2 regions of the Variovorax sp. PBL-E5 genome follow, and region 2 is predicted to be linked to the other one. Evidence: predicted binding sites of a transcription regulator. Region 2 holds the regulator's gene; the other holds the start of a gene.
The links. Region 2 encodes HrcA, which represses chaperone genes, less so after heat shock. Its sites were predicted from a motif close to TTAGCACTCNNNNNNNNNGAGTGCTAA; they were not measured.
Positions count from the first base shown of each region.

Region 1: a site for HrcA is predicted at 5,443-5,469, ahead of WDLP6_RS05325 (co-chaperone GroES). Genes of this name have one in related genera too.

Region 1 covers NZ_LR594671.1:1,100,431-1,111,891, forward strand. Annotated here, with positions in the region: gene WDLP6_RS05300 (molybdopterin-binding protein) at 1-289, opposite strand, end outside; gene WDLP6_RS05305 (cytochrome b/b6 domain-containing protein) at 286-915, opposite strand; gene WDLP6_RS05310 (response regulator transcription factor) at 1,013-1,738, shown strand; gene WDLP6_RS05315 (sensor histidine kinase) at 1,735-3,201, shown strand; gene groL (chaperonin GroEL) at 3,367-5,019, opposite strand; gene WDLP6_RS05325 (co-chaperone GroES) at 5,071-5,361, opposite strand; gene WDLP6_RS05330 (FadR/GntR family transcriptional regulator) at 5,609-6,289, shown strand; gene WDLP6_RS05335 (CynX/NimT family MFS transporter) at 6,286-7,575, shown strand; gene WDLP6_RS05340 (GNAT family N-acetyltransferase) at 7,587-8,288, opposite strand; gene WDLP6_RS05345 (DUF5996 family protein) at 8,427-9,389, shown strand; gene WDLP6_RS05350 (Gfo/Idh/MocA family oxidoreductase) at 9,386-10,336, shown strand; gene WDLP6_RS05355 (VOC family protein) at 10,350-10,784, opposite strand; gene WDLP6_RS05360 (phospholipase D family protein) at 10,804-11,461, opposite strand, start outside.
Region 2 covers NZ_LR594671.1:4,404,536-4,415,996, forward strand. Annotated here, with positions in the region: gene gmk (guanylate kinase) at 1-270, shown strand, start outside; gene rpoZ (DNA-directed RNA polymerase subunit omega) at 310-513, shown strand; gene WDLP6_RS21430 (RelA/SpoT family protein) at 606-2,861, shown strand; gene greB (transcription elongation factor GreB) at 2,871-3,446, opposite strand; gene WDLP6_RS21440 (C1 family peptidase) at 3,575-4,327, shown strand; partial or broken gene WDLP6_RS21445 (MgtC/SapB family protein) at 4,359-5,046, opposite strand; gene WDLP6_RS21450 (RcnB family protein) at 5,125-5,511, opposite strand; gene WDLP6_RS21455 (hypothetical protein) at 5,644-5,928, opposite strand; gene WDLP6_RS21460 (hypothetical protein) at 6,292-6,525, shown strand; gene WDLP6_RS21465 (hypothetical protein) at 7,080-7,334, shown strand; tRNA gene WDLP6_RS21470 (tRNA-Arg) at 7,437-7,513, opposite strand; gene WDLP6_RS21475 (M20 family metallopeptidase) at 7,691-8,959, shown strand; gene WDLP6_RS21480 (trimeric intracellular cation channel family protein) at 9,010-9,675, shown strand; tRNA gene WDLP6_RS21485 (tRNA-Ile) at 9,738-9,814, opposite strand; gene hrcA (heat-inducible transcriptional repressor HrcA) at 9,856-10,860, opposite strand; gene WDLP6_RS21495 (recombinase family protein) at 10,904-11,461, opposite strand, start outside.

The DNA.
Region 1 (11,461 bases), 3.3 Mb from region 2:
GGCGCGTGATCATCGAGTCGGGGTAGGTCGGTGCCAGCCGGTTCGGATCGAAGATCCAGCCCTGCACCGTGTCGTTGAAGCGCGAGATGCGCGTGAGCGCCGCGTCGACTGTCTCGTTGTCGGTGATGCTGCAGCCGCTCAGCAACGACAGGCCGCCCATCGTCAGCGAGCGTTGCAGGAAGGCGCGGCGGGCCGGCTGGTCGACGCGGCGCGCGATCAGCTTGCGCGCTTCGGCCAGTGCGGCCTCGCTGTCCACGCCGGTGAGCGCGGGACGCTTGAAGAGCTTCATGCGGTGGTCCTCCCGGCGCGGCCGCTCAGCATCGCGAGCAGGGTGCGCGGCACCAGCGCCACCATGACGAGGTGCACGGCCACGAAGCCGACCAGCGCCGCCATCGCAACGAAGTGGATGCGGCGCGCGAAGTCGTAGCCGCCCAGCAGTTCGCGCAAGAGCGGAAACTGCACCGACTTCCACAGCACCAGGCCCGAAAGCACCAGCAGCGTGATGTCCAGCATCACGAACAGGTAGGCGACACGCTGGACGCTGTTGTAGCGGCGCGGGTCGGCATGCGAGAGCTGGCCTTTCAACGCCGCCATCGCGTCGTGCCAGATGCCGGCGATCGACAGTGGAAAGAACTTGCGCCAGAGTCGCCCGCTCACGAGGTTCAGAACCAGGTAGACAACGCCGTTCGCAACCAGCAGCCACATCGCCGCGAAATGCCATTGCAGGGCCCCCCCGAGCCAGCCGCCGAGCGTGATCGAGGCCGGGATCTCGAACGGAAAGAAAGGCGAGGCGTCGTAGATGCGCCAGCCGCTGGTGACCAGCACCAGCACCGCCAGGGCGTTGAGCCAATGGGCGATTCGCATCCAGGCCGGATGGATCGGCGTGAGGTCAGATGGGGTGTCGCTGCGGGTCATGGGGCGCATTGTTGGGCGCATCCGGTGGCCGTTTCATCACGAAGAGTTCAATTAATCGTGATAACTGCGCCGGCGATATCGCGGGACAATCCGTGCCATGGATCCCGTCAAACGCGTTCTGATCGTCGAGGACGATGCCCACATCGCGGAGCTGCTGCGCATGCACCTGCGCGACGAGGGCTACGCCGTCGAACATGCGGCCGACGGGCATGCGGGCCTGCGCGAGCTCGAGCGCGGCAACTGGGATGCGCTGATCCTCGACCTGATGCTGCCCGGCATCGACGGCCTCGAGATCTGCCGCCGTGCGCGCGCAATGACGCGCTACACGCCGATCATCATCACCAGCGCGCGCTCCAGCGAAGTGCACCGCATCCTGGGTCTGGAACTGGGCGCCGACGACTACCTGGCCAAGCCCTTCTCGGTGCTGGAGCTGGTGGCGCGCGTGCGGGCCTTGCTGCGCCGCACCGAGGCGATGGCGCGCAACGCGCGCATGGAGTCGGGCCGGCTCGACCTCGACGCGCTCTGCATCGACCCGGTTGCGCGGGAGGTGCAGGTCGAGGGCAAGCCCGTCGAGCTCACGCCGCGCGAATTCGACCTGCTCTATTTCTTCGCCCGGCATCCCGGCCGTGTGTTCTCGCGGCTCGATCTGCTCAACCAGGTCTGGGGCTACCAGCATGACGGCTACGAGCACACGGTGAACACGCACATCAACCGGCTGCGGCTCAAGGTCGAGACCGATCCGGCCGAGCCGCGCCGCATCCTCACGGTCTGGGGACGCGGCTACAAGCTGGCCGCGCCGGCGGGCAGCGAGGCGAGCCCATGAAGCTGCGCCCGGCTTCGTTGTCGCAACGCCTGTCCGTGGTGTTCGCGGTGCTGTTGCTGGCTTGCTGCGGCGCGTCGGCCTGGCTGCAGATGGCCGCCAGCGGCCGGCACGAACAGGAGGTGACGCAGCGCCTGTCCAGCGGCCTTGCGGCCCACATCGCCGGCAATTCGGAGCTGATGCAGCGCGGCGGCCTCAATGAGCCCGCGGTGCGCGACCTGTTCGACAAGCTGATGGCGGTGAACCCCAGCGTCGAGGTGTACCTGCTGGCGCCCGATGGCCGCATCGTGGCGCAGGCCGCGCCGCCCGGCCATCTCAAGCGCGAGCGCGTCGACGTGGCGCCGATACGGCGCCTGCTGGAAGGCGCTCCGCTGCCGATCGTGGGCGACGATCCGCGCGGAGACGGCGTGCGCAAGGTCTTCAGCGCGGCGCCGCTCCAGGTCGACGGGCACGATGCGGGCTATGTGTACGTGGTGCTGTCCGGCGAGGACCGCGACGCCGTGGTCGCGAACGTCGCGGCCGGCAGCGTGCTGCGCGCCACGCTCTGGTCGATCGCGCTGGTCGCGCTGCTGGGTTTGCTGGCGGGGTTGGCGGCCTTCCATCTGATCACGCGGCCCTTGCGCGCGCTGACCGCCGTGGTGCAGCGCTTCGAGAGCGAAGGCGTGGCCGCGCTCGAAGGCGCCGAGCCGGTGCTCGCGCAGGCGAGCCGCGGCGGCGACGAGATCGCCACGCTGGGCCAGGCCTTCGCGCAGATGACGCGGCGCATCGCCGAGCAATGGCGCGAGCTCCGCACGCAGGACCAGCAGCGCAGGGAATTGTTCGCCAACATCTCGCACGACCTGCGCACGCCGCTCACTTCGCTGCACGGCTATCTCGAGACCTTGCTGCTCAAGGCCGATTCGCTCGCCCCCGACGAGCGGCGCCGCTATCTCGAAATCGCGCTGGGCCAGAGCCGCAAGGTCGGGCGGCTGGCGCAGGAGCTGTTCGAACTCGCGCGCCTCGAGTACGGCGTGGTCAAGCCCGAGAAGGAAAGCTTCGCGCTGGCCGATCTCGTGCAGGACGTGTTCCAGAAATTCGAACTGGCGGCCGAAGCCAGGCAGCAGCGGCTGGTCGCCGACATCCCTTCGGGCCTGCCCGTCGTCACTGCCGACCTCGGCATGATCGAGCGCGTGCTGACCAATCTGCTCGACAACGCGATCCGTCACACGCCCGCGGGCGGCGAGATCGTGGTCGCGCTGCGCCAGGACAAGGGCGGCGTCGGCGTCGAGATCAGCGACACCGGCCCCGGCATCCCCGGCGAACTGCGCACCGGCCTTTTCACGCGACCGGTTTTTTCATCGACCGCCGAGCGCAGCGGCGGCCTCGGCCTGGTCATCGTGCAGAAGATCCTGCAGCTGCATGGCAGCCACATCCACCTGCTGCAGCGCGCCGACAAGGGCGCCGTCTTCTCCTTCGAGCTGCAATAAAAACCGCCGAAGCGACCCGATCTCCAAAAAGAAAAAGGCCGCCAAGGCGACCTTTTTTCTGTTCGTGAGGTGCCACCGATCCGGCTAAGCCGGTCGGCAGGCACCGCCCCCGGTAGGGGGAAGGCGTAGGCGACACGAAGTGCGCCGCAGCCTGGGGGCGAGCAATTACATGCCCATGCCGCCCATACCACCCATGCCACCCATGTCGGGCATGCCGCCGCCGGCACCGGCCTCTTCCTTCGGCGCATCGGCGACCATGGCTTCGGTCGTCAGCAGCAGCGACGAGACCGAGGCAGCGTTCTGCAGCGCGGTGCGGGTCACCTTGGTCGGGTCCAGGATGCCGAGCTCGAGCATGTCGCCGTAGGTGTCGTTCTGGGCATTGAAGCCGTAGTTGCCCTTGCCGGCGTAGACGGCATTGACCACCACGCTGGCTTCGCCGCCGGCGTTGTTGACGATCTCGCGCAGCGGCGCTTCGATGGCCTTGAGCACCAGCTTGATGCCGGCGTCCTGGTCAGCGTTGTCGCCCTTGAGCTTGTCGCCCACGGCTTGCTTGGCACGCAGCAGCGCCACGCCGCCGCCGGCGACCACGCCTTCTTCCACTGCAGCGCGGGTGGCGTGCAGGGCGTCTTCGACGCGGGCCTTCTTTTCCTTCATTTCGACTTCGGTGGCAGCGCCGACCTTGATCACGGCCACACCGCCGGCCAGCTTGGCCACGCGCTCTTGCAGCTTTTCGCGGTCGTAGTCGCTGGTGGCTTCCTCGATCTGCACGCGCACTTGCTTGACGCGGGCTTCGATGTCGCCAGCGGCGCCGGCGCCGTCGATGATGATGGTGTTTTCCTTGCCCACTTCGATGCGCTTGGCCTGGCCCAGGTCGGCCAGCGTCACCTTCTCGAGCGTCAGGCCCACTTCTTCAGCGATGACCTTGCCGCCCGTCAGGATGGCGATGTCTTCCAGCATGGCCTTGCGACGGTCGCCGAAGCCCGGTGCCTTGACGGCCACGACCTTCAGGATGCCGCGGATCGTGTTCACGACCAAAGTAGCAAGGGCTTCGCCTTCGACTTCTTCAGCAACGATCAGGAGCGGACGGCCGGCCTTGGCGACTTGTTCCAGCGTCGGCAGCAGGTCGCGGATGTTGCTGATCTTCTTGTCGAACAGCAGCACGAACGGGTTCTCGAGCAGCGCCGATTGCTTCTCGGGGTTGTTGATGAAGTAGGGCGACAGGTAGCCGCGGTCGAACTGCATGCCTTCGACGACGTCGAGTTCGCTCTCGAGCGACTTGCCGTCTTCGACGGTGATCACGCCTTCCTTGCCGACCTTGTCCATCGCGTCGGCGATGAGCTTGCCGATGGTTTCATCGCTGTTGGCCGAGATCGAGCCGACTTGCGCGATTTCCTTCGAGGTCGTGGTGGCCTTGGATGCCTTCTTGAGCTGCTCGACCAGGGCGGTGACCGCCTTGTCGATGCCGCGCTTCAGGTCCATCGGGTTCATGCCGGCGGCGACCAGCTTGAAGCCTTCGCGAACGATGGCCTGGGCCAGCACGGTCGCGGTGGTGGTGCCGTCACCGGCGTTGTCCGAAGTCTTGGAAGCCACTTCCTTCACGAGCTGGGCGCCCATGTTCTGCAGCTTGTCCTTGAGTTCGATTTCCTTGGCCACGGACACGCCGTCCTTGGTCACGGTCGGGGCACCGAACGAACGTTCGAGCACCACGTTGCGGCCCTTGGGGCCCAGGGTCACTTTGACTGCGTTGGCGAGGATGTTGACACCCTCGACCATGCGCGCGCGGGCTTCACCGCCGAAGACTACGTCTTTTGCTGCCATGAGATTTCTCCGAAGAATTCAGTTGAGATTGAGTGAGCGGGTGGAAGCGAGTTACTTCTCGACGACCGCGAAGAGGTCTTCTTCCTTCATGACCAGCAGTTCGTCGCCGTCGACCTTGACGGTCTGGCCGCTGTACTTGCCGAACAGGACACGGTCGCCGACCTTGACGCTCATCGCGCCGAGTTCGCCCTTGTCGTTTTTCTTGCCGGGACCGACGGCCAGCACCTCGCCCTGATCGGGCTTCTCGGCGGCGGCGTCGGGGATCACGATGCCCGAGGCGGTCTTGGTTTCACTGTCAACACGCTTGACGATCACGCGATCGGCCAAAGGACGAAGTTTCATTGCATCTCCTGGATAAGAAACTGGTTGGGTTTGGGTGCTGGCGTCACCGCCGGCTTCCGTCGACTGGGGCGAAGGTGCTTGTTAGCACTCTGCTTCAGCGAGTGCTAATGATAAGGGTGTTTTGGCGCTTTTCAAGCTCGGCGGAATGCGCGCGATGCGGGCGGTGAGTCCCTGCGGACCGTTCGGCATTGGATAGGTTCTAAAATCATCCAATGATTCGATGATTGAATCGGGCCGCTCCACATCCATGCTCCAGCACGCTCCCAGAGCTTCTCTCTCCAACGCCGCCGCCGACGGCATTCGCGCCGAGATCGCCAACGGGCGCTGGGCCGTCGGCACCCGCATTCCCATCGAACCCCAGCTCGCGCAGATGCTGGGCGTGAGCCGCGGCACGGTGCGCGAGGCGGTCAAGACGCTGGTGTCGGGCGGGCTGCTCGAAGTGCGCCAGGGATCGGGCACCTATGTGCGCTCGGATGTGGACGCGTCGGCCAGCCTGCAGAAGCTGCGGCGCGCCAGCCTGCGCGACCAGTTCGAGCTGCGTTGTGCGCTCGAGGCCGAGGCGGCGCGTCTCGCGGCGCTGCGCCATACCGCCGGCGACCTGCAGCAGCTTCGAACCCTGCTCGAGCGGCGCGGCCGGGCCGAGGATGCCGGCGGCGCGGCTGGCTTCGTCGATCGCGATCTGGCTTTTCATCTCGCCATCGTCGGCATGTCCGGCAACCTGGCTCTGGTGGAGACCTGCCGCTTCGTCACGGGCTACATCCGCGAAACCATCGCCGCCACCGCGGCCATCGAACTGCCCGAACCCGACGAGGCCGCGCACCGGGCCATCGTCGAAGCCATTGCCAGCCGCGACCCGGAACGGGCTGCCGCCACGGTCCGCGCTTTCATGGCGCACATCTCCAAGGCGCTTGCGTCTGCCACCCCATGAACTCCACCCCATTCGCCACGCTCCCTGCCGCCGACCTGCTGATCGACGTCGAAGCCGACAACCTTCCGCCGCCCCGCCCGACGCCCGCCGGGAGCCGAAGCCGCCAATTGCTGCTGGGCCTGAGCGTCGTGCTGATCGCGTTCAACCTGCGGCCGGTGTTCTCCAGCCTGTCGGTGATGCTGCCCGAGATCATGGCGGCGACCGGGCTGTCGCCGACGGCGGCCAGCTTTCTCACGACGCTGCCGGTGATCTGTCTGGGCCTGTTCGCGCCGCTCGCGCCCTGGCTCGGACGCCGCGCCGGGACCGAGCGCACGCTGCTGGGCTGCATGGTGTTGATCCTGGTCGGCACGCTGCTGCGCGGCGCCGGCAGCATCCCGCTGCTGTTCCTCGCATCGGCGATCGCGGGCACGGGCATTGCGGTCAGCAACGTGCTGCTCTCGGGCCTGGTCAAGCGCGACTTCGCGCGCCACGAAGCGCTCATGATGGGCCTGTACACGATGGCGGTGTGCGGCGGTGCCGCCAGCGCCGCCGGCCTCACGGTGCCGCTGTCGCACGCGCTGGGCGGCGGCTGGACGCATGCGCTGGCGTTGTGGGCGGTGCCGGCGGCGGTCATCACGCTGCTGTGGGCGCCGCAGGCGCTGCCGCTGCGACCGGTGCCCAGCGAATCGGGCTATGCGGTGCGCGGGCTGTGGCGCGATCGGCTGGCCTGGCAGGTGACCCTGTTCATGGGGCTGCAGTCCTCGCTCGCCTATATCGTCATGGGTTGGCTCGCGCCGATCCTGCGCGAACGCGGACTGGCCGGTGACGCGGCCGGTTACGTGGTGTCGCTCTCGGTCATCGTCCAGGTGGTCACCTGCCTCGTGGCGCCGTCGATCGCGGTCCGGTGCCGCAACCAGTCCGGCATGGCGGCCGCCGTCGCCGTGTTCACGGTCGCGGCGATGCTGGGCTGTCTCTTCGCGCCGTTGTCCGGCGTCTGGGGATGGGCGGTGCTGCTCGGCATCGCGCAGGGCGCTTCGTTCGCGCTGGCGCTCACGCTGATCGTGCTGCGCTCGCCCGATCCGCATGTCGCCGCGCAGCTCTCCGGCATGGCGCAGGGCGTGGGCTATCTGATCGCCGCCTGCGGACCGATGCTGGTGGGCCTCTTGCGCGGCTGGAGCGGCAGCTTCGACGCGTCGGGCTTCCTGTTCGTGGGGGTCGGCGCAGCGATGTTGATCAGTGGGCTGGGGGCCGGTCGTGCGCTGCATGTGCGCACGGTCACGGTCGCGAAGGGAGCGGACGCCCGGTAGGCGCCGCGGAATCATCCGGCGGCGGGTTGGCGGCGCAGCACGGTCAGCCGCAGGGTCGCTCGCAGATCGAAGCCCAGGCTGGCATAGAGCGCGATCGCCGAGTCGTTGTCTTTGAAGGCATGCAGGAAGGGGATCTCGCCGCGCGCAGCGATGCGCGCGGACACGGCCGTCACCAGCGCGCGCGCCAGGCCCCGTCCGCGAACATCCGGATGCGTGCACACCGCGCTGACCTCGGCGTTCCCGTCGAGATGCATGCGCTCGCCGGCCATGGCGACAAGGCGGCCGTTCTCCCGCACGCCGAGAAACGCGCCGAGTTCCTGCGTGCGGCTGCTGAAAGGGCCCGGCTTCGTCAACTCGGCCAGGGCTCGCATGTCCGTCGCATCGTCCGGCCCGAGCGGCGCCATCCGAGGGTCTGCGGCCTGATCGCCGGAAGGCTTCGACTGCACCATCTGCACGATGGGTTTCTGCAGGAGGATTTCGAATTCGGCCGTGGGCGCCACGTCGCCGGCCGTGACCAGCGCCACCTGCTCGCCCGGCGTCAGCAGCCCGGCCAACGCACGGAAACCGGCGGCCGATGCATCGACCATCGCGCCGAAGGGGGCGAACTCCGCCGGATATCGCCGTGCCGCGCCGTCGCCGAGCGCGAGCGCGGCCTGATGGCGGTGCGTGAGCGCGCTCCAGATGACGTTGTCCAGCGGGTGTGCGGCGGGCATGGGGATGGATGAATCGGAGGATGGTGCGGTCGGCATGAGGCAGTTTAGTGCGGCGCTTTTCCGGATGCGCCCGGTGAGGTCGGACAATGGCGCCCGGCGGGTCACGCTCACGCCCCTGACTGCACGGAGAATGCCGCGATGCAAAGCACCCACGACAACGCCGCCAGCTGGCCGATGCTGGACTACGCGGCATGGCGCGACACCGCGCTCACCTTCCAGCTCTGGACGCAGATCGTCGGCAAGGTGCGGCTCGCGCTCACGCCCTGGCTCAACCACGGCTGGCATGTGCCGCTGTACGTCAATGCGCACGGCTTCGGCACCTCGCCGATCCATGCGGGCGCGGGCCTGATCGAGATCGACTTCGACCTGCTCGCGCAGCGGCTGGTCGTGCGCACGTCAGAGGGGCCGGACCGCGGCTTTGCGCTCGAACCGATGTCGGTCGCCACCTTCCATCGCCGCGTCATGGCCGAGCTCGATGCGGTCGGCGTGCGCGTCGCGATCGATGGCCTGCCCAACGAAGTGCCCGCGCCCATCCGTTTCACCGACGACGAGGTGCATGCCGCTTACGACGCCCAGGCGGTGCAGGCGTTCTGGCGTGCGCTCGTGCAGGTGGACCGCGTCTTTCGCCTGTTCCGCACCGCCTTCCTCGGCAAGTCGAGCCCGGTGCATCTGTTCTGGGGCAGCTTCGATCTGGCCGTCACGCGCTTTTCCGGGCGCGCCGCGCCGCTGCATCCGGGCGGCATCGCGGGCCTGCCGGACGCCGTCACGCGTGAAGCCTATTCGCATGAAGTGAGCAGCGCGGGCTTCTGGCCCGGCAACGATGCGTCCCCCGGCGCAGCCTTCTATTCGTATGCGTATCCGACGCCGGAGGGCTTCGATCGCGCGGTGGTCGAGCCGGCCGGCGCGGTCTGGGCGCCGGCGATGGGCGAGTGGCTGCTGCCGTACGACGTGGTTCGCAGCGCGGCCGATCCCGATGCCGCCTTGCTGCGCTTTCTCGAGACGACCTACCGCGCGGCGGCAAGCCTTGCGCAATGGGACCGCGACCTCGAGTGCGGCCTCGGCGTTCCGCGCCGTCCCCGTCCCGTGCGCCAGAGCCCATGAAAACGCTGAAGGTGGCGCTGGCCGGCGCGGGCGCCTTCGGCCTCAAGCACCTCGATGCGATCCGCGTGATCGATGGCGTCGAGGTGGTGTCGCTGGTCGGCCGCGAGCTCGGGAAGACGCGCGAAGTTGCACAACGCCACGGCATCGCGCATGCGACCACCGAGCTGGCCGCGAGCCTCGCACTGCCGGAGATCGATGCCGTGATCCTCTGCACGCCGACACCGATGCATGCGGCCCAGGCGCAGGCCTGCCTTGCGGCCGGCAAGCATGTGCAGGTCGAGATTCCGCTGGCCGACAGCCTGGCCGATGCCGAGGCGGTCGCAGCCCTTCAGCGGCGCACCGGCCTGGTGGCGATGTGCGGCCACACGCGCCGCTTCAACCCCAGCCACCAGTGGGTGCACCGGCGGATCGCAGCGGGCGAGTTCGCGCTGCAGCAGATGGACGTGCAGACCTACTTCTTTCGCCGCAGCAACATCAATGCGCTGGGCCAGCCGCGCAGCTGGACCGACCACCTGCTGTGGCACCACGCGGCTCACACGGTGGACCTGTTCGCGTGGCAGGCCGGCGGCGAGATCGTCGCGGCCCATGCGTTGCAGGGGCCCGTGCATCCGGTGCTGGGCATCGCGATGGACATGTCGATCCAGCTCAAGAGCAGCACCGGCGCGCTGTGCACGCTCAGCCTCTCCTTCAACAACGACGGCCCGCTGGGCAGCTTCTTTCGCTACATCGGCGACAGCGGCACCTACCTTGCGCGCTACGACGACCTGTTCGACGGCAAGGAGACGCCGATCGACGTCTCGCGCGTCGACGTGTCGATGAACGGCATCGAATTGCAGGACCGCGAGTTCTTCGCCGCCATTCGGGAAGGCCGCGAACCGAACGCCGGCGTCGCCAGCGTGCTGCCCTGCTACCGTGTGCTCGCCGCGCTGCAGGCGCAGCTGGGTTGACGAAGCCCGCGGCCTATTTCGCGAACAGCGACGCCATGTCCGCGAAGGCCTTGAACTCGAGCGCGTTGCCCGAAGGATCGAGGAAGAACATCGTGGCCTGTTCGCCCACTTCGCCCTGGAACCGGACGTAGGGCTCGATGACGAACTGCGTGCCTGCGGCGCGCAGCTTGTCGGCCATCTCGTGCCATTGCGCGAGCGACAGGATGGCGCCGAAGTGCCGCACCGGCACCTGTTGGTCGTCGACCGCGCTGGTGGCCTTGTGGCCGCATTCGTCGGGCGCCAGGTGCGCGACGATCTGGTGGCCGTAGAAATTGAAGTCGACCCACTCGGGGGCGCTGCGGCCTTCCGGACAACCCAGCAGTTCGCCATAGAAGCGTCGTGCCTCTGCGATGTCGCGGACCGGGAAGGCGAGGTGAAAGGGCGGAAGCGCTGGGGCAGGCGTGGTCATGCGAAGGTGTGGAGTGAAATCAGAGCAGGTCGGTCGGGACGAACCACGAGAACATCAGCAGCTTGAGCCGCACGAGCAGGTTGGCGTCGGGTTCGTCGTCGAGGACCGCATTGTCGCCGTCCGTGCTGACCCACTGGACCTGGTCGGTGCCGGGCTTCAATTGGACCTTGTAGACGCTGTCGACGTTGTCGATCTGCATGGCGTCGATGACCTGGTGCGCCACCTCGAAGCTCTGGATGCGCACGCCGACCTCGGTGTTGATGTAGGCCGAGCGCGGGTCGAAGTTGAGCGAGCCGACCAGGATCCATTCGCGGTCGATCATCGCCAGCTTGGCATGCAGGCGGCCGCGCGATTGGCCGAACACCCGGCGCAGGCTCCGGCTGCGACGGATCTGCGTGGAGCTGACCTCGTACAGCGTGACGCCCTCCTTGAGCATCGCGACGCGGTAGTTGTTGTAGTTGATGTTGACCAGCGGCTCATCGGTATCGGCCAGCGAATTGGTGCCGACCGCGATCTGCACGCCGCGCGCGCGCAGGCGCCGGATGTGCTCCATGCCGGCGTCGCCCGGAATGAAGTAGGGCGAGACGATCGTGATGTCGGACTTGGCGAGGTCGAACAGGCCGAGCATGCGTTCGGCCAGCGTGGGCGGACGCTGCCGGCCGCCGGCCTCCTGCGCG
Region 2 (11,461 bases):
GTGATGATCTTCATCCTGCCACCGAGTTGGGAAGAACTGCGCTCCCGCCTCGAGCGGCGCGGCGAGGACAGCGCCGCGGTCATCGAACTGAGGCTGCAGAACGCCGCCCAGGAAATGGGGCGCGCCAGTGAATTCGATTTCGTTATAATCAATGAGTTATTTGAGCGCGCGCTTTTCGACCTGAAGGCCATCGTCCACGCTCAGCGGCTCCGGTATTCCGCGCAACGCCGCGCACGTGCGGACACTTTCGCCGCCCTGAACATTCGCTGATTCCACCCAAACCTTACGCCCCAAAGCCGAAAGATCCTCATGGCCCGCATCACCGTCGAAGATTGCCTGGTACACATTCCGAACCGCTTCCAGCTCGTGCTGGCCGCCACCTACCGTGCGCGCATGCTGAGCCAAGGCCATGCGCCGAAGATCGAAAGCAAGAACAAGCCGGGCGTCACCGCCCTGCGCGAGATCGCCGAGGGCAAGATCGGCATCGAGATGCTCAAGAAGGTACCCGGCTGAGTTGATGCAGCCGTACAACAAGGAAGCACCGCACGCGGTGCTTTTTTTGTGCCTGAAAGCGTCGATCCGCCTGCCACGCTAAAGTGGCAGGCATGAGTGCGGTTGTCAAGTCCCAGTCAGAAGCTCCGCGGAGCACGCCCCGGCCGAGTCCGGCGGCGTTGAATGCGGCTGCCGCCAGTTTTGCCGCGTTGACGGCCCGGCTCGATTATCTGAGCGCGGAGGACATTGAACAGGTTCGTCGCGCCTACCGCTTCGCCGACGAGGCGCACCTGGGCCAGTTGCGCAACAGCGGCGAGCCGTACATCACCCATCCGATCGCGGTGGCGGCGCAATGCGCGGAATGGAAGCTCGATGCACAGGCGCTGATGGCGGCCCTGCTGCACGACGCGATCGAGGATTGCGGCGTCACCAAATCAGAGCTCATCGAGCGCTTCGGTGCGCCGGTGGCGGAACTGGTCGACGGCCTCACGAAGCTGGACAAGCTGCGCTTCAACACGCGCGAGGAAAACCAGGCGGAGTCGTTCCGCAAGATGCTGCTCGCGATGGCGCGCGATGTCAGGGTCATCCTCGTCAAGCTGGCCGACCGCACGCACAACATGCGCACGCTCGACGACGCGCCGCGCGAGAAATGGTCGCGCATCTCGCGCGAGACGCTCGACATCTATGCGCCGATCGCCCACCGGCTGGGCCTCAATCAGACCTATCGGGAGTTGCAGGATCTTTCGTTCCGCCACCTGAGGCCGTGGCGCTATGCGATCCTGGCGAAAGCCGTGGCCAAGGCACGCGGGCGGCGGCGCGACCTGATCCAGAAAGTCCAGCAGGAGCTCGAAGGCGCCTTTGCGGCAGCCGGCATGAGCGTGCGGATCGCGGGGCGCGAGAAAACGCTCTATTCCATCTATCGCAAGATGGACGAAAAGCACCTGAGCTTCGCCCAGGTCACCGACATCTACGGCTTCCGCCTCATCGTCCCGACGGTGATCGCCTGCTACACCGGCCTCGGCATCCTGCACCAGATGTACAAGCCGCTGCCGGGCAAGTTCAAGGACCACATCGCGATCGCCAAGCTCAACGGCTACCAATCGCTGCACACCACGCTGGTCGGGCCTGCTGGCGTCAACGTCGAGTTCCAGCTGCGGACCGAAGCGATGCACGTGGTGGCCGAGTCCGGCGTGGCGGCCCATTGGCTCTACAAGGCGGCCGAGCCCAGTGCGGCGACCAGCGAACGGCTGGGCACCAAGTGGCTTCAGTCGCTGCTCGACATCCAGGACGAGACGCGCGACGCCGCGGAATTCTGGGACCACGTCAAGGTCGACCTTTTTCCCGATGCGGTCTACGTGTTTACGCCCAAGAGCCAGATCCTGGCGCTGCCGCGCGGCGCGACAGTGGTCGACTTCGCCTATGCGATCCACAGCAACATCGGCGATCACACCTCGGCGGCGCGCATCAATGGCGACCAGGTTCCGCTGCGCACCGAGCTCAAGAACGGCGACGTGGTCGAGGTGATCACGGCACCGGTGTCGACACCGAACCCGGCCTGGCTCGGCTTCGTGCGCACCGGCCGGGCGCGCTCCAAGATCCGTCACTATCTCAAGACGCTGGCGCATGCCGAGTCCGAAGGCCTGGGCGAAAAGCTGCTTGCGCAGGCGCTGCGCGCCGAGGGCCTCGGCAATCTGCCGGACGACGATCCGGAGCATCAGCCGCTCTGGGAAAAGCTGCTGCGCTTCACGGGCAACCGCACGCGTTCCGAACTTCTGACCGACATCGGCCTGGGCAAGCGCATTGCCACCATCGTCGCCAAGCGGCTCATGGCGCTGCTGGCCGAGCGTGGAGAAAAGCCGGACGCCCTGATGCTGAGCCGCGAGCGTTTCACCGCGCACGAAGCCGTCTCGCAAGGCGCCGTCTCGCTGGACGGCAGCGAAAACTCCTCGGTGCGTTTTGCGCTCTGCTGCCGTCCCATTCCGGACGATCCCATCGTCGGCTACCTGGGTCACGGCGAAGGGCTGGTGGTACATACCGAGGCATGCGGTGTGGGCCAGCGCCTGCGCCACAAGGACAGCGAACGCTTCTTCGCGGTCGAATGGGCCGATGACCCGGTTCGCACCTTCGAGACCGGGGTGGTCGTCACCGTGCGAAACGACAAGGGGGTGCTGGCCCGCGTCGCGGCCACGCTCGCAGAGGAGGAAGCGGACATCACGCACGTGGAGATGGCCGACGAAACGCCGCAAGACTCGACCGATCTGCGTTTCGTGATCGCGGTGCGCGACCACACGCATCTCGAAGCAGTGCTCCGGGCCGCGCGGCGAACGCCTTCGGTGCTCGCGGCCTCGCGCACCGTGCCTGCACCCTGAAGGGCCGGCTCAGGCGAGATCGGTCGGCGGCGGGTAGCTGACTGCCAGCACCTCGATGTCGTGCACGCCGCCCGGCGTGGCGAGCTTGACCACATCGCCTTCCCGCGATTTGAGCAAGGCCCTCGCGATGGGCGAGATCCAGCTGACCTGGGCTTGTGCGCTGTCGGCCTCGTCGATGCCCATGATGGTCACTGCGTGCTCGTCGCCGGTCTCGTCCGCATAACGCACGGTGGCGCCAAAGAAAACCTGGTCGCCGCCGTGGTGCACCGACGGATCGGTGACTTCCGCCACCTCGAGGCGCTTGGTGAGAAAGCGGATCCGCCGATCGATCTCGCGCAAGCGCTTCTTGCCGTAGATGTAGTCGCCGTTCTCGGACCGGTCCCCATTTTTGGCCGCCCAGTGGACCGCCTCCACCACCTTCGGCCGTTCCTCGTCCATCAATGCCAGAAGTTCGGCGCGCAGCCGCGCGTAACCCTGGGGCGTGATGTAGTTCTTGCCGCCGGCCGGAAGCGGCGGCGCGGCGCCGACGCCGCCGTCGCTGTCGTCGTCATCCGCGTCGGACTCCTTCGTGAATGCCTTGTTCATCGACCAAAGCTTAAATCAACGGCCTAGCACTCTCGGCAGATAGACGACGAACAGGTCGCGCAACACAATGGCCACGCTTTTGCGGTCCATGCACAGGGAGTTGGCCCGATCTGCTTGGGGGAACCACCATGCATCAACACAGCTACGGCTGGAAGCCATCGCTCCCGGATTTTCGCGACCATCGCTTCAAGGTCACCGCCCGCATCGCCCTTCCGCCCTCGGTGGATCTGCGGCCTGGATGTCCGCCGGTGTACGACCAGGGTCAGCTCGGCAGCTGCACGGCCAACGCCGCGGCGGCCGCTTTCGAGTTCGATCTCAAGCGCCAGGGACTGACCGACTTCGAGCCGTCGCGGCTGTTCATCTACTACAACGAGCGCGTGCTCGACGGCGACGTGGGGCAGGATGCCGGCTCGGAGCTGCGCACGGCGGCCAAAACGCTCAACAAGAGCGGCGTGTGCGACGAGAAGTCATGGCCCTATGACATCGCGAAATTCAAGACCAAGCCGAAGGCGTCGTGCTACACAGCAGCCAAGAAGCACGTCAGCACCAGCTACCAGGCGCTCGACAACACCAACGTGACCGAACTCAGGACCTGCCTTGCCTCGGGTTCGCCGTTCATCCTCGGCTTCACGGTCTACGAAAGCTTCGAAAGCGACAAGGTCGCGACCACCGGCGTGGTGCCGATGCCATTGAAGAAAGAGAAGGTGCTCGGCGGCCACGCCGTGATGTGCGTGGGCTACCAGGAATCGAAGAAGCGTTTCATCGTGCGCAACAGCTGGGGTGTGAACTGGGGCGTCCAGGGCTATTGCTATTTCCCGTATGCCTATCTGACGAACACCGGCCTTGCGACCGACTTCTGGCAGATCACGACCGTCAGTTGATGCGTGCTCCATCGCGCGCGAGCTCATGGCCTCAGAGTGGCCGATCGACTTCCGTCACTTCGCGCACGCCGGGGATCGCCTGCAGCTGATCCAGTACCTGGGAGATTTCTCCGATCGAAAGCCGGTTGAACGAGATCGTGATCTCGTCGACATCGTTGACGCCCTCGAGTGCTGGACGACGAATTGCCTGACCAGGCGGCTGCGGGCGCCCAGCGCCTTGTTGAGCTGAACCATCGTCAAGGCCCCGCGCCCCGCGCGGTCAGGCGAAACTCCCGGCTGCGCTTGGATGCGAAATACTTCGATTCGATCGGCTTCAGGCCCGCGAGGATGAGCAGGATGATGAGGGTCGCGGCGATCGCGGCCGTGTAGAGCCCGCCGCCGATCGCCAGCCCGATCGCTGCCACCGACCAGAGGCTGGCGGCCGTCGTCAGGCCGCGAATCACTTCGCCGCGCAACAGGATGGTTCCGGCGCCCAGAAAGCCGATGCCCGAAACCACCTGCGCCGCAATCCGTGAAGGATCGAGCACGACATGCGGACCGCCCAGCGCATCCTGGAAGCCGAAGGCCGACACGATCATGATCAGCGCCGATCCGACGCAGACCAGCATGTGGGTGCGCAGGCCAACGGCCCAGGATAAGCGCTCCCTCTCGAAACCGATCACGCTGCCGAGCGCAGCGGCCATGACGAGCCGGGCAACCAACTCCAGCTGGCTCACCATCGAGATCCTTCGGACACGCGTTCAGGACGGGCTGAAGGTTCGAGAAACAGCACGGCAACCCGCCATGACGCCTCTCACCTACTGGCTCAGTGCGTTCACGACCACCGACGCAATCACGCCAGTCGCAATGGCCGCCAGCACATAGTCGGATCCGTTCTGCACCCAGTAGTAGCCGCGCGGAGGTGCGCTCAGATGGTGGCCGCGCCAATCGTTGACGATGTATTGGTTGCTACGGTATTGCGGCGGCAGGCGTTCGCCGCGGCTGAACCTGCGGTACTCAGGCATGGCCATCGGCGGAGCGCGATAGCCAGGGCCAGGGCCACGGCCATAGCGCTGCGGTCCTGGCATCGGTCCATGCCCGCGCATGGGGCCGGCGCCCGGCGGATACCTCAGCTGTGCGGACGCACCGGAGGCGAATCCGATCATTGCTGCAACGAGGCCGATCGCGATTTTCGTACGGGTCATGACGTGCTCCTCTGAGATTGACATGCTCTGCAAAGGATTTCACGGTGCCGGGATGAAGCCTACCCGGGAAACGAGTGATGCCGATGCAGGACAAGTCGCACACCATCGGCCAGCAAGGGCCCCCTTGAAAAGCTATTCGAATCGCGCGCGAGCGTCCCGGAAAGATCGCCCGACCGACCAGAATCCTGCGATCAAGGCCGCAGCCACCGCGAAAAAGCCAGTGTGGTCGATCGCATAGCACACGAAAAGGCCGATGTCCGGGGCGTTCTCGGCTGCCATGACGGAAAAGGAGCCTACGCCGATGGCGTAGTACGCCCACACCGTCAGAAATGGCGCGCTGAAGGTCTTCAGCGGGCCTCTCATCGTTCGACTTGCTGCGTCTTTCAATTCGTTCTGCAACGGCGATCCTGCATTCACGGTCATTTCCCGGTTCGGCGGAGGCGGCGCCCCCTCGGGCTTGCCGGACTTGATGCCCGGACGCGCCACATCCCCTATTCTGGGGATGTCGTGATGGAATCAATCGTTCGAACAGCCCTGGAATCCGCGCCCAGTTGCCGGAATGCCCGTCCTGGCCGGCCGCTTCCGCATTCCCCGAGCGATGCAGCTTCGGGCCGCCGGCCAGCTCTGTGGCAAAGAAATCACATGAGAGACTATGTGAAAACTCCCGCCACCATTACAATTTTGCACATGCCCTCGGGTTCTGAAACACTTGTCGGGTGGTGGATGAACAGGTCTGCTCGGTCATCCCGGCCATCGAGTCCACGCGCGTCCTCGCCGAGCGTGAGCACTTATGTGCAAGAGACAAATCGCTTTCTCGCCACCGACAGCTACGGCGAGCGCCACACCATCATCGAGCGAAGTCAGTTTTTTCGCAGCCGCCAGCTGGACGGACGGCAAGGCGCATTGGTGCAAGGCCTGGCAACGTACTGGCTGACTTGCGGGCGACCCGTGAATCGAATCGACGCGGAGCGCTACGAAAGCGCCGAAGGAGCGATCCAACTCCGGCGTTTGTAGGCGACCTTCCGCTCCCCAAAGCCCTCTGATGCGGGCTTTTTCATGCCGACTCCTTCAGTGAATAGAGACAGTCGCCGGCATCGAGGAACCACCCCATCGGGTGGGCACCGAAGCGACCCCTACCAGCGCCGGCCGACTGTCAGGCTTGAGCATGCGATGCCAAGCTTAGGCGAAGCTTAGGAGCAGCCCGGCTTTACTAACGACATTTGCAGGCAGCCGCGCGTGTGCATTGGGCGGTCCTGGAGTCACTCAGCATGACACTGGTCCCGGCCTTGCAGCTGGTGAGCTTGTTGGCCGGGCAGCTGATGTCGCAGCCAAGGCAAGCGCCTTCGACGGGCGCCTCGCAGTAGTTGCCGGCCTGGGATGGCAGCATCGCGGTGCCTGCGAGTTGTTGATAAGAACTACAGCCGGACAGTGCCAGCACTGCAACCAATAGGAGTGACCTCATGGCACTATCCTAACCTCGAAGGTACGCATTTCGTGCCGGCCGGATTCTCCGGACCGACGGGCCTTCGATCCCCACCGCAACCGAGTTCATTCAGCACCATCGCGCCATGGCGGACAGCAAAGCCGAAGTCATCTCGCAAATCCAGGCTCTGGCCGAGGAAGAGCGGATCGCTCATCCGGAGGAAGACGAAGCCGCGATCAGCGCTGCGCTCGATCTCATCGAGGAGCGGGTCAGGGCGCGTCGCGTTGCAAGACAGCGCAGCAGGGTGATGCTCGTCGCCGCGGCGGTCGTCGGCACCCTCGCCTTGGCCCTTGCCCTGTGGCCATGTCGCTCGAAAGGACGGACACCGTCAAGGAAGTGAAACGCTCCGCTGAGCGGGTCAACGGTTTGCCGTAAGAGAAGGATCGTCGGGTGCAAAAGAAAAAAGGATCAGCCCGCGAGAACGGACTGATCCTTCAGAGAGTGGTGCGGCTGGCAGGAATTGAACCCACGACCCCTTGGTTCGTAGCCAAGTACTCTATCCAACTGAGCTACAGCCGCACAGCTTGCGATTATAGCATGGGCAGCTGGCTTCACTTGGAAGTCAGGCGGGCAGCAAAGCATCCTGGAACGCCGAGAGCCGGCACAAGGTGCTTGAGGTCTTGCGGCACTATCTTCATTGACACCCCGCTCGGCCAACCATGCTGCACACTTCGGTTTGTCACTTCTGGAGCTGCCATGAATGCCCTCACGCAAGCGCTCGCCTCCGCCGAATCCATCCTGGTGGCCGAACTCGAAGAACTCTACAAAGATCTGCATCGTCACCCCGAGCTGTCGATGCAAGAAGTCCGCACCGCGAAGATCGTTTCCGACACGATGCAGGGGTTCGGCTACGAGGTGACGCCCAACGTCGGCGTGACCGGCGTGGTCTGCCTGATGAAGAACGGCGCCGGCCCGACCGTGATGCTGCGTGCCGACATGGACGCGCTGCCAATGGCCGAGAACACCGGGCTGCCTTATGCCAGCACCGTGACGACGCGCGACGCGGACGGCGTCGAGGTCGGCGTTGCGCACTCGTGCGGCCACGACATGCACGTGACCTGGATGATCGGTGCTGCGCGCATCCTGGCCGCGAATCGCGTCGCCTGGAACGGCACGCTGATGATCGTGTTCCAGCCGGGCGAGGAAACGGCCGAGGGCGCGACCTCGATGGTGCGCGACTGGGGCGAAGGCCGCTTTCCGAAGCCCGACATCATCCTCGGCCAGCACGTGATGGTCGGTCCGGCCGGCACCGTGAACTACCGCCCCGGCGTCACGCTGTCCGCCGGAGACAGTCTGAAGATCAAGTTGTTCGGGCGCGGCTCGCACGGCTCGCAGCCGCAGACATCCATCGACCCGGTGATCATGGCCGCCGCGACCACGCTGCGCCTGCAGACCATCGTCTCGCGAGAGATCGCACCATCCGAGCCGGCGGTGCTCACGATCGGCTCCCTGCAGGCCGGCACCAAGGAAAACATCATCCCCGACGACGCCACCATCAAGCTGAACATGCGCACCTTCAGCGAGGACACGCGCGAGTACATGCTCAAATCGATCCGCCGCATCTGCTGCGCCGAGTGCGACGCCTCCGGTGCCGAGCAGCCGCCCGAGTTCACCACCATCAACAGCTACCCGCTGACCGAAAACGACCTGGTCGCCACGCAGAAGGTCGCGAAGGCGTTCGGCCACCAGTTTGGCGAGAACGCCTCGCTGGCGCCTGGCCCGGCGTCGGCCAGCGAAGACTTCAGCATCTTCGGCCGCAGCTGGGGCGTGCCCTATGTGTTCTGGTTCGTCGGCGGCACCGACCCGGCGGTATATGCCAAGGCCCAACAGGAAAAGACCATCAACAAGATCCCGAGCAACCACTCGCCGAAGTTCGCGCCGCAGATTCACCCGACGCTGGAGACCGGCTTGCAGGCCATGCTGGCCGCCGCCAGCGCGTGGCTCTGCCCCGCTACTGCGGCCTGAGACGCACGGCGGGCGCGCACCGTGCTCGCCATCTTTCGCGAACCCAACGCATGAATGTCCACGAATTGGCCCTTGCAGGCCTGAACGACCACCGCTTGTTCACCATGCTCGATCTGGCGGGCACCTTCGCCTTTGCCATCAGCGGTGCAGTCGCTGCCAGGGACCGCGGCCTCGACTGGTTCGGCGTCATCGTCATCGCGTTCACGGTCGCATGCGGCGGGGGCGTATTGCGCGACCTGTGCATCGGCGCCGTGCCGCCGGCGGGCCTGACCGATTGGCGTTACCTAGCCGTCGCGATGGCAGCAGCATTGATGACGATGGCCGCCAACACGCTGGTGGTGCGCCTCGCGCATCCGGTGATCCTGTTCGACTCCCTGGGCCTGGGGCTGTTTGCAGTGACCGGCGCGCAGAAGGCCATGATCTTTGGCCACAACGCCGAGGTGGCGGTGCTGATGGGCGTGCTCACCGCCGTGGGTGGCGGCGTCACGCGCGACGTGCTGCTCAATCGTGTGCCAGTGATCCTTCAGCGCGAGATCTATGCATCGGCTGCGCTGGTCGGCGCCGGCATCGAGGTCGCTGGCGAGCGCCTGGGATGGCTGTCGAACGGGCGAACCTGGGTCGCTTTGGCGGCGTGCTTCACGCTGCGTTATCTGTCGATGCGCTACAAGTGGAACCTGCCGCGCTCTTCCGGACGGGACGGCAACGACGCGGACTAGGGTCGCCCCGCATCGCCTGCTCGCGCCGAACCGTGCCCACGAATCGGCGAGATCGCCAAGCGTGGTGGGCGGGGTGGGACTTGAACCCACGGTCAATGGATTATGAGTCCACTGCTTTAACCAACTAAGCTACCCGCCCGGGCAACTTCGAATCATGCCACGAGCGTCGCCGGCCTCTCGCTACTTGCGATGGCTCAGCGCGTTGGTGACGAGTCGCGACGTGATGTCGACGATCTGAATCATGCGCTCGTACGGCATGCGGGTCGGCCCGATCACGCCGAGCGTCCCAACCACCTGCCCGTCGACCTCGTAGTTCGCGCTGACGATCGACAGGTCCTCGAAAGGCACAACCTGGCTTTCACCGCCGATGAAGATGCGCACGCCGTCCGCCTTGCTCGAGACGTCGAGCAGACGCATGAGCTGCGCCTTCTGCTCGAACAGTTCGAAGGCACGACGCAGATGGCCCATGTCGCTGGAAAAATCGGTGACTGCCAGCAGATTGCGCTCGCCTGCGATCACCACCTCGTCCTGGGCTTCCGTCAGCACCTCGGAGCTCACCTTGACCGCCGCCTGCATCAAGGCCGCGATCTCGCTGCGCAGTTGCTCGACCTCGGACTGGAGGCGATCGCGCACCTGCTCGATCGACAGGCCTGCGTAATGCGTGTTGATGTAGTTGGAAGCTTCGACCAGCTGCGATTGCGTGTAGTCCACTTCCGGGAAGATCACGCGGTTCTGCACGTCGCCATCGGGCGAGACGATGATCACGAGCAGGCGCCGGTCGGAAAGCCGCAGGAATTCGATCTGCTTGAACACCGAGGCGCGGCGCGGCGCCATCACCACGCCGACGAACTGCGACAGATTCGACAGCAGGTTCGCGGCATTCGTGATCACCCGCTGCGGCTGGTCCGCAGCCAGGCTCGGCGTGGCGAACTGCTCTCGCTGGGCCGTCAGCATGGTGTCGACGAACAGCCGATAGCCGCGCGCGGTCGGAATGCGGCCTGCCGAGGTGTGGGGGCTGGCGATCAATCCGAGGTCTTCGAGGTCGGACATCACGTTGCGGATGGTGGCCGGCGACAGCTCGAGCCCCGAAGCGCGCGAGAGCGTGCGCGAACCCACCGGCTGTCCGTCAGCGATGTAGCGCTCAACCAGAGCCTTGAGCAGCAACTTGGCACGGTCGTCCAGCATCGACTCATTTTAATGTTGTACTTTTCAGACGCCCGGAATTTCTTCACGCGACGACGGCGCGGTGACGATAAATCGCGTTCTTGACCGCCCCGACGCCCACATCGAAGGCATCCGCGATCACAGGAAGCGTCACCCATCCGGTGGCATAGAGCCGAACCACCTCCGCCTCTTGCTCCCTCGACAGATCACGCGGACGGCCAAAAACCTGCCCTCGATTCCGAGCGGCCACCCTCCCCGCCATGCAACGCTCCCGAATCAATGAGCGCTCGAACTGCGCCACAGCACCGAGAATTTGCAACACCAGTTCGCCCATAGCCGAGGACGTGTCTACCGGCTCAGTGAGCGACCGTAGGGCCGTGCCAGTGGCACGAAGCCGATCCAGCAACGTCAGCAAATCCTTGAGGCTCCGAGCCAGCCGATCCAGCTTGTAGACCACTAACACATCGCCCGGCTGCAAAATCGACAAAGCGCGGTGGAGCTCTGGCCTTGGCCCTACCCCGCTGGTCTTTTCAGCAAAGAGCTTCCTGATGCCGGCTTTTCGGAGCGCATCGGTTTGTAAACGGGTTTCTTGATCGCTGGTGGAGACGCGCGCATAGCCGAT